Regions from separate parts of the Paenibacillus sp. sgz302191 genome, predicted to be linked through region 2. Evidence: predicted binding sites of a transcription regulator. Region 2 holds the regulator's gene; each other region holds the start of a gene.
The links. Region 2 encodes Rex, which represses fermentation and respiration genes when NADH is low (regulators of the CRP and FNR family bind a similar motif). Its sites were predicted from a motif close to TTGTGAAATATTTCACAA; they were not measured.
Positions count from the first base shown of each region.

Region 1: a site for Rex is predicted at 2,532-2,549, ahead of AC3G2T_RS09475 (cytochrome c oxidase subunit 2A). Genes of this name have one in related genera too.
Region 3: a site for Rex is predicted at 3,713-3,730, ahead of AC3G2T_RS21610 (DoxX family membrane protein). Genes of this name have one in related genera too.

Region 1 is NZ_JBYLHY010000005.1:198,210-203,938, forward strand. Features, by position in the region: gene AC3G2T_RS09465 (cbb3-type cytochrome c oxidase subunit I) at 145-1,809, opposite strand; gene AC3G2T_RS09470 (cytochrome c oxidase subunit II) at 1,845-2,315, opposite strand; gene AC3G2T_RS09475 (cytochrome c oxidase subunit 2A) at 2,337-2,462, opposite strand; gene mobA (molybdenum cofactor guanylyltransferase) at 2,583-3,188, opposite strand; gene AC3G2T_RS09485 (chromate transporter) at 3,429-3,953, opposite strand; gene AC3G2T_RS09490 (chromate transporter) at 3,972-4,607, opposite strand; gene AC3G2T_RS09495 (FMN-dependent NADH-azoreductase) at 5,548-5,729, opposite strand, start outside.
Region 2 is NZ_JBYLHY010000027.1:8,595-14,323, forward strand. Features, by position in the region: gene AC3G2T_RS29150 (inorganic phosphate transporter) at 1-751, shown strand, start outside; gene AC3G2T_RS29155 (hypothetical protein) at 1,560-1,973, shown strand; gene AC3G2T_RS29160 (redox-sensing transcriptional repressor Rex) at 2,011-2,631, opposite strand; gene dinG (ATP-dependent DNA helicase DinG) at 2,628-5,492, opposite strand; gene AC3G2T_RS29170 (tetratricopeptide repeat protein) at 5,578-5,729, opposite strand, start outside.
Region 3 is NZ_JBYLHY010000015.1:69,465-75,193, forward strand. Features, by position in the region: gene AC3G2T_RS21585 (FadR/GntR family transcriptional regulator) at 11-715, opposite strand; gene AC3G2T_RS21590 (SDR family oxidoreductase) at 821-1,573, opposite strand; gene AC3G2T_RS21595 (zinc-dependent alcohol dehydrogenase) at 1,594-2,604, opposite strand; gene AC3G2T_RS21600 (DUF3905 domain-containing protein) at 2,827-3,252, opposite strand; gene AC3G2T_RS21605 (hypothetical protein) at 3,262-3,396, opposite strand; gene AC3G2T_RS21610 (DoxX family membrane protein) at 3,786-4,310, shown strand; gene AC3G2T_RS21615 (polysaccharide deacetylase family protein) at 4,347-5,261, opposite strand.

The DNA.
Region 1 (5,729 bases), on a different contig from region 2:
ACTATGAGAAAAATCACAAATGAAGCTTCGCAGGCGGCTATATTCGTGAAGATATTGTGAATTATTTCACAATATCTTTGGAGAGAAAAGGCATTCCCCGGCTGACAAGCCGAAATGCCTTCTCTTTTCCCGCATCACCTGTCGTTACCAGGTAATAAATCCTTTGGAACCCGGTGCCGGATTCATCACCATATCCATCAGCGGCAGCGTATAAGCGATGAGGATCAGCGCGGCTGACAAGCCGATCCACACGCCCCACCGCTCCAAATAAGCAGGGGTCGCTTCCGCTTGCTCCATCGGCTCGCCGATCGGATATTCCGTCTCCCCCCGAGGCGCGCGAAGCAGCGCGAATACGTTGTACACCATCATCAGCACCGCGATGAACAAAATCGTTCCGCCGATCGCCATCCATACGTAATAGGATGTCCAGCCTGCCGCGTCCGCATGATTTTCGTAAGTGGTGTACGCGGTTCTTCTCGGAGCCCCGAACAGGCCCACTATATGCATCGCACCGGACATAAAGAACATGCCTATGCACCAGATAACCGTTTGAATCAAGCCAAGTTTGTTCATCCGCGGGGTCAGCACGCGCCCCGTCACTGCCGGAAGCAGCCAGTACGCAATGCCGAAAAACGTCAGCGCCACGCTCGTCGCAACCGTCAAATGAAAATGCCCCGTCACCCACAGCGTATTATGAACGACCGCATTCATCTGGTTGCTCGCATTAATCAAGCCGCCCGCCCCTGCCGGTATAAAGATCAGCATGCCCATGAACGGCGCGAAAAAACGCACATCCTTCCAAGGCATCACCTTGACCCACCCGAACAAGCCCGTCGCGCCTTTGGCCCGCCCGTTCAGTTCGAATGTGGCGAACAGGGAGAACGCCGTCATCAGCGACGGAACCACGACCATGAAGGTCAGCACAACCTGCAAATATTTCCAGAAAGGGCTAATGCCAGGCTCCATCAATTGATGGTGAAAGCCTACCGGAATCGAGAACAGCAGCAGCAAAATGAACGACAACCGCGCCAAAGCATCGCTGTAAATTTTGCCGCCGATAATTTTCGGAATGATCACGTACCAGCACATGTAGGCCGGCATCAGCCAGAAATAGACGAGCGGATGTCCGAAATACCAGAACAGCGTGCGGCTCAGCATGACGTTAATCGTCTCCACCCAGCCGAACGACCACGGTATGAGCTGGATCAACACTTCGGCGGCTACGCCGAGCGTGGCGATTTGCCACATGAGAAAAGTGACGACGGACATGAAGGCGAACAGTGGAGATATCTCGCCCCGATTCGTTCTTTTCCAATAATTGTACTGATAAAACACGCCCCAGCCGCTGATCCAGCTCCCGACAACGACCAAAGCCAATGCGATGTAAAAATACGGAGAAGCTTTGAGCGGCGCGTAAAACGTGTAAAGCACGCTGGCTTTGCCCGCCAAAACCATCGCGACCCCAATGGCCGTGCCGGCCGTCATTAAGGCGAAGCCCGCCCACCCCATGCGGCGCACAATCGGCAGCAGCTTGCCTCCAAGCGTATAAGAAATGCCCGAATAGAGGAAGCCGATAATAAAATAAGTCGTAAAAATGAGCGCCATCAATACCCCATGGGCTGTCAGCAGCTCGTAATAGCCGATTCCGTACGGCAGCTTGACCGTCCCGCTGCGGACCATGCTCTGCAGCAGCCCCGCGATGCCGCCGATCAGCAAAGCGATGAACGCCACGATGATGTGCGCGACGACGAGCTTCCCGTCTTTCAGATCGAATTTCGTGCCGTTTCCGTGCAAATGCGCTACTTTCATGACCATTGCCACCCCCTTTTGCTTGCGTCCCGAATTCATTTGACGATAATCGTCGTTTTCATAAATTCATGCGCCCCGCCGCAGTATTCGTTGCACAGGATGAGGTACTCGCCCGGCTTTGTGAACGTATGGCTCACATGGCTGACCTCGCCGGGCACGATCATCATGTTCACGTTTGTGCCGGGAATTTCAAATCCGTGCACGACATCCTGGGTTGCCACGATAAAATTGATTTTCGCACCGACGGGCACCTCCATCTTGTCCGGAGCATACCCGAACGTGAACGCCGTCATCACAGCTTCGTACTCGTTGTCCCCGATTTTGCGGAGTCCGGGATTGTCAAAAGGAGCCGTTTCCTTCAGCTTGGCCGGATCGATCTGGTGATGGTGCTCGCTCGGGGGCTTGACGCCCATGGCAAAAGCGGACACGCCCAGCACGCCGAGAAACACGAACAGCATAGAGATGCCAATGGTCAACCAAATTTTTTCAAGCTTGTGAATATGCATGGCGATCCACCCTTCACATTTCTAGTTTCTGGAAATGAACAATAAATAAACGGCAACCCAGCTTGCAATCAAAAACGCGCCCAGCAGCAGTACGGCGGCAAACGTTCCATTCAAAACCGGTTCGGCCTTTTCCTTATTGTTATCCATGTCATCTTCCCCTCCATTTGTGGTCCAGCCTCTCATTACCTACATTTTAGTGTCCTTGATCCCCGCCCTCTGTGATATCGGTCACAACAACATCGAGCAAATATGAACAATCCGTTACCTTTACGTTTGGGGGACGGCCATGCGCTGCAAAGCTTCGTAATCGGCAGACGTCTTGATACTGGCGACGAAATTCAATCCCACATCGCGCTCCTGCAAATAGCGGTCATCCAGTTCCCCCCAAAAAATGTGGTTGAGCAGCGCCGACATTCTCGTCTCCCCCCGCTGCAGCAGGCCGACGATCGCCTCCTTGCACTTGCGGTCATAAATGCCGTGAAGCGGATACAACCCTCCGGCAACCAAAGGCACGACGGCGTCAAAGCCGTCCTTTTTCCGCTCCCACAGCAGCTCCGCCGCCTTGCAGGAAAGAAACGGCATGTCGCAGCCGACAACCCACACGGACGAATGTTTGGCCAGAGACAAAGCCGCATGCATGCCGACGAGCGGACCCTGGGCCTTGTAGTAGTCCGTTATGATCCGAACCGAGCGGTCGAGCATGGGCAGGAAAGGCCGGACATCGTTCGTTACGACAATCAGCTCATCGCACAGTGGCTTCATCATTCTCATTTGTCGAATAATCAGCGGCTCGCCTGCGAAAGGAAGCAGCGCTTTCAGCTCCCCTTTCATCCGGCGGCCCGCTCCGCCTGCCAAAATGACTCCGGTCAGCATCTCCCTCACTCCCTTGCTATGTTAAAATGGGTTACGATATCTCAACTTTAGAACAGCGAAACCGTATTGTAAGTGAAAAAGATCACAGTTGCCACAGCAAACAGGGCTGCCCCATCGGCAGCTTTTGCTGCCAGTGGTTCAGCCCTGGTGAAGTCGGTCGGGTCGGTCTTCGGTCTTCGGTCAACATGTTGTTTCGCCATGAATTGGCGAATGGCCAAAGCGCCAGTTAGCTGGCTGGCATCAGAACAGGATGATGCCTGCCAGTCCGGAAGCGACGATGACCATGAACGGATGCATGTTATGCTTCAGCACGCCGTAAATGCAGCCTGCGCAAATGAGCAGCGTGGCGAACGTCGACCACGTCAGGCCCATACGCGCATTCAAGCCGAAATGCAGCGCGGCGTAGACGATCAGGCCGGTTACTACCGGCCTTAATCCGTAGAAGGACGATTTGACCCAGCGGTGCTCGTGCATTTTTTGAAAAAAAGCCGCCAGCAGGATAATAATAAGCAGCGACGGGAACACGATGCCCAGCGTCGACGCAATAGCCCCCGCCAAACCCTCCGCATGATAGCCGACAAGTGTCGCGGTATTGGTCGCGATCGGGCCCGGGGCCATGCCGGCCAATGTAACGATTTCCTGAAAATGGGCGCTGTCCGCCCAGCCGTACTTCGTAGCTTCATTCTGAATTAGCGGAATGACTGCATAGCCGCCGCCAAAGGAGATGCAGCCGATTTTGAAAAATGTGAAAAATAACTGCCACATCCCAGTTCACCTCTATGGCTAAATGTAGTATTCGGGAAACATGATTTCCGGCTTCGGATCGGGAGCGCTCGCTTTCTCGAACGGCGCGCTGACTCCGAGCATGGACTTGATTTTCACGGCAAGCACGCCAGCGATAATCCCAACCGCAATGATAAGTAAAGGATGAATAGGCGTTGCGATCAAAAGCCCTAGCGAAACGACTGCAACCGTAGCGGTCGTTTTATCGATCAGCGACGATTTGGCCATCCTATAGGCTGCAATCAATATAAGTGCGATAATTGCCGCGTGAATGCCTTTCAAGGCAGCTTCAACTTTTGGAAATGCGCTGAACAAAGAGTACATCGAGCTCAAAGCGAACACGATGACAACCGGCGGAAGCGTAATGCCGAGCACCGCCATAACCGCGCCGCCGACCCCGGAGAGCCTGTAGCCGATAAAAGCCGCTGAGTTGACGCCCACTCCCCCAGGCGCGGAACCGGCGATGGAAATCAGATCGCTCATGTCCGACTCCTTGAGCCAATTGCGCTTCTTGACGATCTCCCTTTCAATGATCGGGATCATCGCATAGCCGCCACCGAAGGTCGAAGGGCCGATTCGGCAAAACACCCAAAATATGCTCACCAGCATGGAAATCCGCTGCAACTGTTGTTTCATCACGATGTCACCTTCCTTAGCGTACAACCTTATTACATTCATTATAGCACCTTTATTCCATTTTGGAATGAAGATATCATCCAAAATCGATTCACGTTTGTTTATCGCCTTAATTATTTCTGCTTATAAGGAATTATACCCGCCTATTTATTTCAATTTGAATTAAAGTCGACTATTCAGGGTTGTTTTACAGGTTTGCATGAAATATAGGAGCTGTCCCAAAAGTGTTCATATCGTACGGGATAAAAAATCGAGCAAAAGGACCTCAAAATCCACTACCAAGTGGAGAATGAGGTCCTTTCTTTAGGTGAAATTTCAAGGCAAAGCGGGGCACAGCCGCTCTTTCCCAAACCACACCTATCCCTGCATAGGTTGGGGAGCTGAAGGGGGGGGACGAGGCAGCATGTGCTTGGCTGGAGAAAACCTGCATAAGTGCAGGCTTTTTTCATAAAAAAGGCTCATTTTGGCGAAAAGCCTGCGATTGTGCAGGAATTTTCGGTGTAAATGAGCCTGAGTCCTTGTTCGCGGCGAAAAGCCTGCACATTTGCAGGAATTTGTCGTGGTCAGCGCATTCATCGGGCAAAAACTGTATTTTTGCAGGCTTTTTTGCGTGGTTAGGCAGATTGTGCGACCGGCTCAGTTGGGTGGGTTGCAGGCGTTTCAGCGCTTCACTCGGACGGGTTCGGGGTGACGTCCACAGCGTCATGAGAGTTTTCGCTGGTTTTTCGGGCTGCCGAGCCCGCGAGCCTAGCCGCCTCCGCTTCGCAACCGCCGAGCCGCCGAAAATCCCTCCCCTTCCCGTGGTCGACCGGCGCCGTCATGCAGCGCAGCACCGTGCACTGGGAGCTGCGCGCGGCGCGACGGCCCTGCGCCAAGCAGCAAAAAGCCCGGCTTGCCCGCACGAGGCTGAGCTTGCCGGGCTATTTTTGCCGCTGCGGGGTCAAAACGTTTTTGCCAGCTCCCGGGCGCGGCCGATCGCTTCTTCTTTAATCTGCTGGGCTTTATCGGCGAACTGATTATGCCCCTCTACAAATAGCCCCTGGAAATCCTTGATCCCGAAAAAGGACATAATAATGCTCAAATACCGGTGGCCCATTTCCATGTCCGCTGCCGGGCCTTCCG
Region 2 (5,729 bases):
GGCGCTTATAGCCGCCATTATCTGGAACCTTGTGACCTGGTATTTCGGCATTCCTTCCTCCTCCTCGCATACGCTGCTCGGCTCCCTGGCCGGTGCGGTCATTGCCGGAGCAGGCATGAGCTCCGTGAACTGGGGCGGTTTCACCGAAATTATCATCATCCTCATTTTATCGCCGATCATTGCTTTTGCAGCGGGCTTTGTGATCATGATCCTGATTAAGTATATCATCCTTTGGTCGGGCAACACTTCGCGTTCCAAGCTGAACCGGATGTTCCGTTCTTTGCAGGTACTGTCAGCCGCGCTGCTGTCCTACTCCCACGGCGGCAACGACGCGCAGAAGGCGATGGGCATCATCGTGTTCGGGCTTGTTGCAGCGGGTTATCAAACGGATCTGGATGTGCCTTTATGGGTAAAAATCGCCGCGGCTACAGCCATGGGCCTCGGAACGTCCATCGGCGGCTGGCGCATCATCAAAACGATCAGCCGCAAAATTATTAAAATCGAGCCGATCAACGGCTTCGCCTCCGATTTGACGTCGTCGATCATTATACAAGCATCCACCCATATGGGGATGCCTCTGTCAACGACGCACGTCATTTCATCGTCCATTATCGGAACGGGAAGCGTCCTGCGCTTCCATGAAGTCCAATGGGCGACGGTCGGCAAAATGATCATGACCTGGGTCATTACCATCCCGATCAGCATCGTCTTGTCTTACACGATTTACTTCGTGTTGTTTAAGTTGTTTTAGATGAAAAACCCGGGCCAGTATGTGGCTCGGGTTTTTTGTTATTTTTGCAAAGCGCGGCGGGGCGCTGCAATGCGGCTATGGAGCGAGCCGTTTGTGCGTTGCATGTGGCTGTGGAGCTAGCCGCTTGTGCGCTGCATGCTCTGTGGAGCGAGCTGCTTGCATGTTGCTTGCGCTGTGGAGCGAGCGCTTGAACGCTGTATACGGCTGTGGAGTGAGGCACTTGTGCACTGCTTGCGCTCTGGAACGTGCGCTTGCACACTCCTTGCGTTGTTTTACGAGCCGCTTGTTAACGCTCTGCGATAGCCGCTCTCAGCGTCGAATTGAATGGCTACAGCACGTTAGATGTGTGCGCAAGATCGCGTATTTGTTTTGTTTGTTGAGCTTCGCAATCAGGAGCGGTTTTAAAGCCGAACTTTCACCGGTTTCCGCTTCTTTTTGCCGTCCGCCCAAAGACGGCACTTCGCGCCAATGAAACGGTTTGGCTCGACAGCCGGAAAAACCTACAACACTCCCATGACGCCGTAGACGTTACCCCCACAGAATGAAAACAATCGTCTACTGAAACAATTTCAAGCTTTAAAAGCGTAAAAGTTGGAAACGAGTACATTATTTTCGTTAAAATAGAGGCTGCTGAGAAAACATACATTGGAGAGACGCATCATATTACGGGTAGAAAACCAGACTGTTGATAAAGTAACGGGGTAGAGGAACCAAAAGGGGCACAATCACTCTTCAGTAACCTACGGCTCTCTCCTGTACGGGTTACGGCGTTGGAACAAGCAGCCTGGCACAGAAAAAACCTGCGAAAGTGCAGGCTTTTTCAGCAGAAATGGTTCATTTCGGCAAAAAGCCTGCGATTGTGCAGGAATTCTCGCTAAGAACGCCTCTGAGCCCATGTTCGCGGCGAAAAGCCTGCACATTTGCAGGAATTTTTCGTATCCAGCGCATCAGCGAGCAAAAAACTGTACTTTTGCAGGTTTTCTCCACGTTGCTAAGCAAATGTACTGCCTGCTGCCATGCGAGTTTTTCGCCGATCCAGCTTCCGGAGGCTTCTGCAGGGTTTTGTTTCTCTTCTGCAGGTTTCTGCGGGTTTCTGCAGGTTTCTGCGGGTTTCTGCAGTTTTCTGCGGGTTTCTGCAGGTTTCCGCGAGTTTCCACAGGTTCGTTTCTCCTCCGCAGTTTCTGCAGCTTTCCCCTGCGTTCTGCTGCAAATTTCCGCATAGCGCGAGCCCGTAGGGCCTTTGCGGCCGGAGTCTTGGCCTAGTCCAAATAATAGGCCAGACTCTGCAGCTCGGTCGTGAAATCGGCATGGTGCACACGGATTTCGGGCGGCACCTTAATGATGACCGGCGCAAAATTAAGAATCGCTTCAATGCCGGCTTCGACGAATTGATTCGCCACATTTTGTGCTTCCGCTGCCGGTACCGTAATGATGCCGATTCTGACGCCAAGCCGCGATATCGCTTCTTTCAGCTCGTGCGTCGGCTGCACGATCAAATTATTGATCGTCTCGCCCGTTTTCTCGGGCATCGCGTCGAATACGGCGACAATTTTCATATCGTTGCGCAAATATGTGTTGTAGTTGCACAGTGCCCGCCCCAGGTTGCCCGCCCCGACCAGAGCGACCCGGATATGGCGGTCCAGCTTCAAGATCTGCCTGATCTTCTCGATGAGATAGCCGACGTCGTAGCCGATCCCTTTTTTGCCGAATTCCCCGAAATAGGCCAAATCTTTGCGGATTTGCGCGGGGTTCAAATCGAGCTTTTGCCCCAGATCCTGCGACGAGACCGTCATAATATTTTTCATCGCCAGCTCGTTCAAAAACCGCAAATAAATCGGCAGCCGGCGGACTACAGCTTCGGATATTTTTTGTGTCTTCACCGCTGCGCCTCCCCCATCCATTCCTCAATTCTTGGAATCATTTGTTCCGTCGTCATATGTTCAATCTTCGGACCGGGCAGCGAATAAAGAAAATATTTGCCGTACTGCGTATCGATAACGCGGGTATCGTAAATAATAACGATTCCTTTATCCGTAGCCCGCCGCACGAGCCGCCCGAATCCTTGCTTGAAACGTATGACCGCCTGCGGCACGGAAAATTTCATAAACGGATTTTCGTTCCGCTTTTTAATATTTTCGCATTTGGCTTCAATGAGCGGGTGATTCGGAGGCTGAAACGGAAGCCGAATAATAGCCAAGCAGGACAGCGCATCGCCCGGGATGTCCACGCCTTCCCAGAACGAGCTTGTACCCAGCAGCACGCAGGAATGGTGGTCCTGGAACATGCGGGTCAGCTTGCTGCGGTTGCCGCTGTCTACGCCCTGTCCAAGCACGGTAATCCCATGCGGCTTTAACCGCTCCTTCATGCCGGCATGAATCTGCTTTAACATCCGGTTGGATGTAAACAGCACGAGCATTCGGCCGTTGGTAGCCAAAGCGACATTGCTTAAAGAATCGATAAGTGCTTGTATGAAAACGGCGTCCCCGGAAGGGCCTTTAATCGTCGGAAAATCTCTGGGAATACAGACCAGCGCCTGCTCCCTGTAATTGAACGGGGACGGAAGCTGCACCGTTTTGAGCTTGCCGGCCTCTTCGCCGACGGGAATTTGCAAACCGAGCTGATCGGCCGAGTATTGGAACGATTTGTTCACGGATAACGTAGCCGAAGTCAAAATGATGCTGTCTTTATTTTTGAAAAAATGCTCCTGAAGCAGCGGACTCACATCCGTCGGCACACTGATCAGCTGCAGCGACTTGCTCTTGGAATACGTGCCGGCTTCCATCCAGTATACGTAACCTTGATCCTCCATTTTCATGAAAAAATGAAGCGCATCCCGGTGCCCGTAAAGCTCCTTCAAAGTTCCGTTCAAATCCGTCACGATGCTCTGGACTTCCAGAACTTCCTGCATCTCTTTGATCTCGCTCAGCATTTTGTCGAGCGTGCGGAGCGTATCGTTCATGCTCAAATAAATGTTGTCCTCCATCATCGTCAGCTCGCTCCAATGCGCCGGCAGCGCCTCGGGCTTCATGCGCAGCACATATTGCGAGTTCTCCGATTGCGACGGGTCGCTTTTTGCCGTAAGCAGCTCGTACAACCCTTCGCTCAAACGCTCCCAGTCTTCCTTGATCTGCACGATTTTCGGGTACAAACCGTCTATCGCTGCGCTCCAGGCCAAAGCTCTCTCCTGCTCTTCCGCCGCCTTCTGAAGACGAAAACGGAGCATAGGCAGCTGCCCGCTGCGGTTGTCTTTATACAACCACTGCAAAGAATGGTAAAACGCGCCCGAGTGCAGCTCGATCCCCAGATGCTTGCTGGCCACTTCTTCAAAGTGGTGTGCTTCGTCGATGACCAGATGCTTGTAGCCGGGCAGCAGGCGGTTCTCGGCCTTCATATCGGTAAACAACAGCGAATGGTTCGTTATGATGACATCTGACGTGTTCGCATCGTGGCGGGCGCGGTGGTAGAAACATTTTTTGAACCAGGGGCACATCCGGTTCAGGCAGGAATCGGTATCGCTGGCCACCGAATGCCAGAACTGCGCGCCTTTATTGCCGAAATTCAGCTCCTCTTCGTCCCCGTGTTTCGTTTCGCTGAGCCATACGACCATTTGAGCCGCTGTGACCGAGTCGTCCTTGCCGTACTCGTAATCGCGCGTGACCAGCTTGTTTTCGAACTTGCGCAAGCAAAGATAATGACTTCTGCCTTTCAATACGGCCGCTTTAAAAGGTATCGGAAAAATGTCCTTCAGCAGCGGAATATCCCGCTCGCGCAGCTGTTCCTGCAAATTAATCGTATGCGTGCTGACGATCACTTTTTTATCGTGTTTGATTCCGTAATACAACGCAGGAATCAGGTAGCCCAGCGATTTGCCGGTACCCGTACCCGCTTCAATCATTAAATGCGTGTCGGCCTCCAGCGACTGCTCCACTTCATGGATCATCTGCTCCTGCGCCGGGCGGTCCTCGAACATGTCAAACCGCTGCTGAAGCGCCTGCTTCAAACTATCATGAAATTCGGAAAAAGCAGCACCGAGCTTCTGAATGTCCTGCGCGTCTCTTTCCTCTTCGTCCTCGCCCCAATCGCTTACGTTCATCGTAAACTGCCGGAAATAACGGTGAGTATCGGTATCGATGCTCGTATTCATTTCCTTGTAGGCGCGGATTTCATCCAAAAACCAGCCCAAATCGCTGGCACCGCTTTCGAATATGTGGCTGAGCCGCTGCACGGTCAAGAGCGGAAGACCGAGTATGCGCTCCATGCAAATGATCCAGATCAAAGCGGTAACCTCGGCATCGCTGTCGGCCTGATGCGGCCTCTCATGATCCAGTCCGAACATGTCCGCCACCATGCCAAGCTGCAAGCTCGGCGTCGACGGGAACAGCATGCGCAGCATATCCATCGTATCGAGCACGCGGCCCGAAAACGGAGGAAATCCGCATTTCGTCAAGCCTTTCTGCAAAAACGATAAGTCGAATTGCACATGATGGCCGACGAGAACGCAGTCAAAAAGAAGCGGAAACATCGCCGTCATCACTTCGTCAAGCTGCGGCGCATGCTCCACCATTTCATCGGTAATGCCGGTCAGCGTAGTAATAGAAGAAGGTATACCCATTCCTGGATTGACCAGGGAAGTATACCTGTCGACAATTTGAAATTGATCTATAATGACAAGCCCAACCTGAATAATTTCATCCGAAGACTGGCTTCCTGTCGTTTCAAAATCCAAAACTGCAAATTTCATGACGTATCCTTCAATCCCTTCGTCCTGCTCTTCCTCTAGCATACCAAATCTGTTCAGGAAAAGGGAATACCCACTTGCCGGTTCGTTATGATTCGTCGAAATTAATGAGCGGTTCCATGCAAGTCGGGTCTGTATGATAAGCTTTTTGAAAATATTCGAAAGCTTTTTCCATATTATGATTTTGCACCTGTATGCAGCCCATGGCGTTATAGGAAATGGCTTTCATCTTCGCATTCT
Region 3 (5,729 bases), on a different contig from region 2:
CCTGCGGCTTTTATTTATTTGTTTTAATGATTTGCTTCATCTTGGTGACATTGCCTTCCATCGCTTCCTTGAGTATACGCTGGGCGGTGGCGCTGTCCCTTTTTTGAATCGCTCGCAAAATGTTGATATGCGTCTCGATGCTTTCGATCGTAACGCCAAAAACCCTGTTCAGCTCTTCCAAATAAAAATAATAAATATTTCGGATTCCCTGGGTCACTTTATAAAAAACGTCGTTCTTCGAGGCTTTAGCGATAGAGAGATGAAAATCGAAATCGGCTTCCGTATACTTCTTGTAATTGTTCCTGTTGTTAATCATTTCGTTTAACGTACGCTCGATTTCCTGAAAGTCTTCCTCCGTCCCGTGCAGCGCGGCGAGCTCTACGCTTTTGAATTCCACAGTTTGGCGAAACTCCATCATATCCAAAAATTCCTTCTCGCTCAGGCGCATAATCGGTGCCGAATCGATAAGCGTATACTCGCTGGGCACTTCGGAGACAAACGTTCCTTTGCCCTGATAAGTCGCTACAATGCCCATATCCCGCAGCTTTTGAATGGCGCTCCTGACGCTGACTCTGCTCACCTCGAACATGTCGCAAAGCTTGCTTTCGGACGGAATTTTGCTGCCCACTTTCCATTGTCCGCTGCGGATATGCTCATTCATTTGCTCGAATACGCTGTTTACAATATTATTTTTTTGAATGGACTTTATGCTCATGCGCGAACCCTCTTCCAAACATGTCATACAGGTAACTTCAATTATATAACACGTTTTGGAATCCGTAAACGGTTTCACGCAGCCCGGTATGCAAATGGCTTTGCGCTACCGGCCGAGCCAGCCTCCGTCGACGGCAAGCAAATGCCCGTGAATATAAGCGGCAGCGTCGGAAGCGAGAAAAACCGCCGGACCTTTGAAATCGTCAGGATCGCCCCATCGCCCCGCAGGAATCCGCTCCAAAATTTGCCGGCTCCGGACGGGATCGTTGATCAGAGCCTCATTCATGTCCGTAGCAATGTACCCCGGTACGATTGCGTTCACATTTACCCCCTGCGAAGACCATTCGTTGGCCAGCGCTTTGGTCAATTGCGCTACAGCTCCTTTGGCCGAGGCGTAGGCCGGAACCGTAATCCCCCCTTGAAAAGAGGCAAGCGAGGCGATGTTAATAATTTTTCCGCTTTTTTGAGCGACCATATGCCGGCCCGCTTGCTGGCACAGCACCCAAACCGCTTTCAAATTGACTTGCAGCACGGCGTCCCAGTCTTCCTCGGAAAAAGTGACAGCAGGCGAACGGCGCTGTATGCCCGCGTTATTAACAAGAATATCGATGCTGCCAAATTTATCCAGAACCGTCGGCACGGCTTCTTTCACCTGCTGCGGGTTGCTCATGTCGCAAGGAATAATCTCGCATTTGACGCCCAACCGCTCGATTTCCCGTTTGACCTCGTCCTGCTCGGGAGAACGTTGGAGCAATGCGATATCCGCCCCCGCCTCCGCCATGCCGAGGGCTATGGATCTGCCGATGCCGCGGGTGCCTCCGGTGATGGCGGCCGTTTTGCCTTTTAGGCTCAATAACATGTTGAATCCCCTCCTGTTGTTTACGGATGAAACAATACTTTCAACGAAATCTCGGTATTCTCCATGTATTCAAATCCTTGTTGGATCTGCTCTAGCGGAAGCTTGTGGGAAATTAAAGGGGCTACGTCAATGATTTTCCGCTCCATCAGCCGGATCGCTGCGGCAAAATCGCTCGAATTGGCGCATCTTGTCGTCGTTAAACCTATTTCCCGGAAATGCATCGCAGCCAAATCAACGGCGGGCGCCTGTTTGTACACGCTGACAACAACCGCTTTGCCTTGAAACTTAATACATTCAATCATTTGTTTCGCTGTGATTTGCGTGCCTGCGACTTCAAATACGACATCGGCCCCGACGCCCTTCGTATGGGCAAGGACGACTTCTTTGATATCGGTCTGTTTGGCGTCAATTGCCGTAAAACCCATTTGCCTGGCGATTTCCAGACGATAGGGGCTAATATCCGAAATGAAAATTTCACCGGCGCCGGCCTGTCTGGCTACCAAACCGATCAGCAAGCCGATTGGCCCTGCTCCCAAAATAGCTACGCTGTCTCCGATTTTTAAATCCGAGCGCCGCACCGTATGAACGGCCACAGCTAGCGGTTCGGTCAGCGCCGCCTCGGCGTCGGACACATTGTCCGGCAGACGGTGAAGCCGGTTAACGGGAACCGCCACGTATTCGGCGAACCCTCCGTCCCTGTCTATGCCGATACATCTCAAAACGGCGCACACATGATATTGGCCGGCCCGGCAAGCCGCACATGTCCCGCAAGTCAAATAAGGCTCGACGGTAACCCGGTCCCCCGGCTGAAAATCATCGCTGCCGACGACCTTTTCAACCGTTCCGCTGAATTCGTGCCCCATTACCAAAGGCGCCTTGGCCCGGGGATGCTTGCCGGCATAGATCATCATATCCGTGCCGCAAATTCCCGCATAAGCTACCTTGATTAGCGCTTCGCCCTCCTGCACAACCGGAATCTCGACGGATGCCGGCTGCACCTGTTTCTCGGCGACATACATACCTGCTTTCATGTCTATTCCTCCACTCCAAACTTGTCATACAAATTTATTTTAACTTGTCATACAACTATTCTACTTCATTTCCCCTCACCTGTAAACGCTTTATTTATTTTAATGCCGTTTTCCCGAATAGATGGCCGAAAAAAACGCTCCGCCCGCATTAGCCCATCACTGGCTGCACACCGTGCAAGAACCAGCTCAGCCAGCCTGTACACCATGCAGAAAAAGCGAAAGCTACGCTTCCGCCTCGTCGTCCTTTTTGCCGGAATCATCGACCGGTTCGGCCTGCCCCAGCTTGTATTCGTATGCCACATCTTTATCCGGATGCATGAAAATGCCGCTTTGCGGGGAGATGCCCTTTTCGAAATAGTCCCGGTTCTCGGCTGTCTGAAAGCCGATATCCTTGTAAGGATGCACCCAACCGTCGCCCGCCATGACGAACGGGTCGGTTTCCTTGCTCCAATTCTCTAACGGGGAATTAGCGGATTCGTAGTTATGGTCGCCGATGACGACCCCGTGCTCGTTGACAAAAGCTTCGCGCGGACCGCGGCCGTGCTCGAATTGCGGCAGGAAGTCGATCTCGAACGGATCGAGCCCGCCGCCCGGCTCTTCATGCTCCCGCCCGGCCGCCTTCGGCTTCCGTTGCTCCTGGTCGCTCATAGTGTCCTCCTAATCTGCGGGTTGGTTCGGGCCATCCAGCTTTTTATCGACAAAGCCTTCTTTGCCGAATTCAGCGGATTGCTTTTGCAGCTCCTTGTTTTGCTGCTCGTGCTGAATTTGTTCTTTGGAATCATTGCGATTCATGCTCGGTCAGCTCCTTTCTGCATGTATTATGTGTCATTGTTGGAAGAAGCATTCAGGCCGCAAGAATCCGGGCAAAAACCGGCTGCCGCTGGCCCTAACAAACGGATCGTACCGCGCGCAGCTCCCAGTACCCGATGTTGTGCTGCATGACGGTGGTCGGTCTATCACATGCGCCCAATGTTGCGCCGAATGATGGCGGTCGGTCGACCACTTGCGCCCAATGTTGCGCCGAATCACGACAGGCGGTCGACCACTTGCGAGGCATCTAAAGTACCCGACGACGGTTTTGGAGTGGTAACTTAAAATAGGCATTATATTGTGATTTTTTTCACATACGTACGGGAAAAACGGGTTTATACTAAAACCATAGAAGAGAGGAGCTGGTTCAAATGATGAAATGGCTAAGAGAAAATAAGTACGCGGCGATGCTGCTGACTCTCGTTCGATTGTATGTAGGTTGGGAATGGGTCACTGCAGGCTGGCACAAAATTACAGGGGAAAAAGCGTTCGACGCAGCCGGTTATCTGCAAGGCGCAGTTACGAAGCCGGTGCTGGCTGCGGGGACAACGGATCTTGTATACCCGAACTTCGTGGCTTTCGTCAAAGGTTTCGCTCTGCCGAACGTAGGCATTTTCAACTTCCTCGTGCCTTGGGGCGAACTGTTGGTCGGTCTGGGCCTTATACTTGGCGCATTGACGACCGCAGCGGTATTCTTCGGGCTGATTATGAACTGCATGTACATGTTTGCAGGCACCGTTAGCACGAACCCTTGGCTGATGCTTCTCGGATTCTTCATTATTGCGGCAGGCGCGAACGCAGGCAAATTCGGCGTGGACCACTTGATCCTCCCTTACATTCACAAATGGATCGACAAGTTGTTCGTGGCGCTGCATCTAAAACCTAAATTGAGATAAAAGAGGGGCTGTTGCCCCTTCTTTTTTTGTTAGCTGTCACTCCAGGAAGTGAAACGTGAACGAAGACTTGGTCAGTTTTTCAAATCGAAAGCCGTCCTCTTTCAACCGGCGGATGATCACGGGAAGCGCTTCGACGGTCGTCGTTTTGAAGGAACTGTCATGCATCAGGACGATGATGTTTTGCTTGCCCCGGCTTGCGCCCAGCACCGATGCGATAATCATGTCTTTATCCTGCACGGGAGCCGCCGCGTCCGTCGAGCTGACATTCCAGTCGAAGTACTGGTAGCCGTCTTCCTGCATCGCTTTGACGATTTGGCTCATGATGCCCCTTCCGCCCGCCTTCCGGCTCAAATGATTGTTCGAGCCCCCCGGAAACCGGATAATGTCCGGCCGGTAGCCGACAGTCTCCTCCAGCAGCCGGTCCAATCGGCGGGCGTCATTTTTAAATGCCTCCACGGATCTATATATCGACCTGTAGTTATGGGAAAACGTGTGATTGCCCAGTGCGTGCCCGTCTGCCGCAATTCTTTTGTAAAGCGCCCTCCCCTCGCCGCTGTCCGAACCGACAACGAAAAAGGTCGCCTGCACGCCATTGTTTTTCAAAATGCGCAAAATTTTGTCCGTGCTTTGAGAAGGGCCGTCGTCAAACGTTAAGAAGGCCGTTTTTTGCCGGGCATGGGGTGTCGGCGAGGCTATCGGAGGTTTGTTCCGGCGGACGCCCGAATAAAAATGCTGCCTCTCCACGATAGAGTCATCCTCAAAAGCTGCGGCGCCGGGAGTAGTCAGGGCTTTTGCCTGAGCCTGGGGAGAGGCCTTGATTACAGGGGTGCCTGACGCCTCCGGCCGATGCGGTCCTGCGCTGCACCCGGCGAAGCCCGCACCTGCTAACACAAGCACAGCGGCAAAAGCGGATCGAATCATTAATGCCCTTAATGCAGGAGCTTCACCCATAACCACTTCCCTCCCCCGATGGAAATACAACCATTCAACGTCCTTATTATGGCTATACTGTGCCTTCCGGGCTCTGGTAATTTTTTGAAAGGCGCTCCCTACCCTAATGTTTCGACAATTCCGTTCATTATTTCCCAGGAAATGCGCCGAAATGCCGCAAATCGCCGAATTCGACGAGGCCCCATTGCAAATTGTGCAATGGCAGGCAGCCTCTTAGGCGCTTTCGGCGCTGCTCGTTGCATAGCAAGCGAAGGGCAAGATCGCCATCGAGCTAAAAGATTTAATTTGTTTGGCATCCGAGGCGGCATTGGCTCAATAGCTTGACGCCGAAGATGGCAAAGCCATTCGATAAGTGGCACCTACAGCCAAGGGGGCCTCAATTGGAGGCGCTTCCAAACGTGAAACGGCTTGCCAGGCCGAAAAAACCTGCGAAAGTGCAGGCTTTTTCCGGGAAAGCGGCTCATTTTT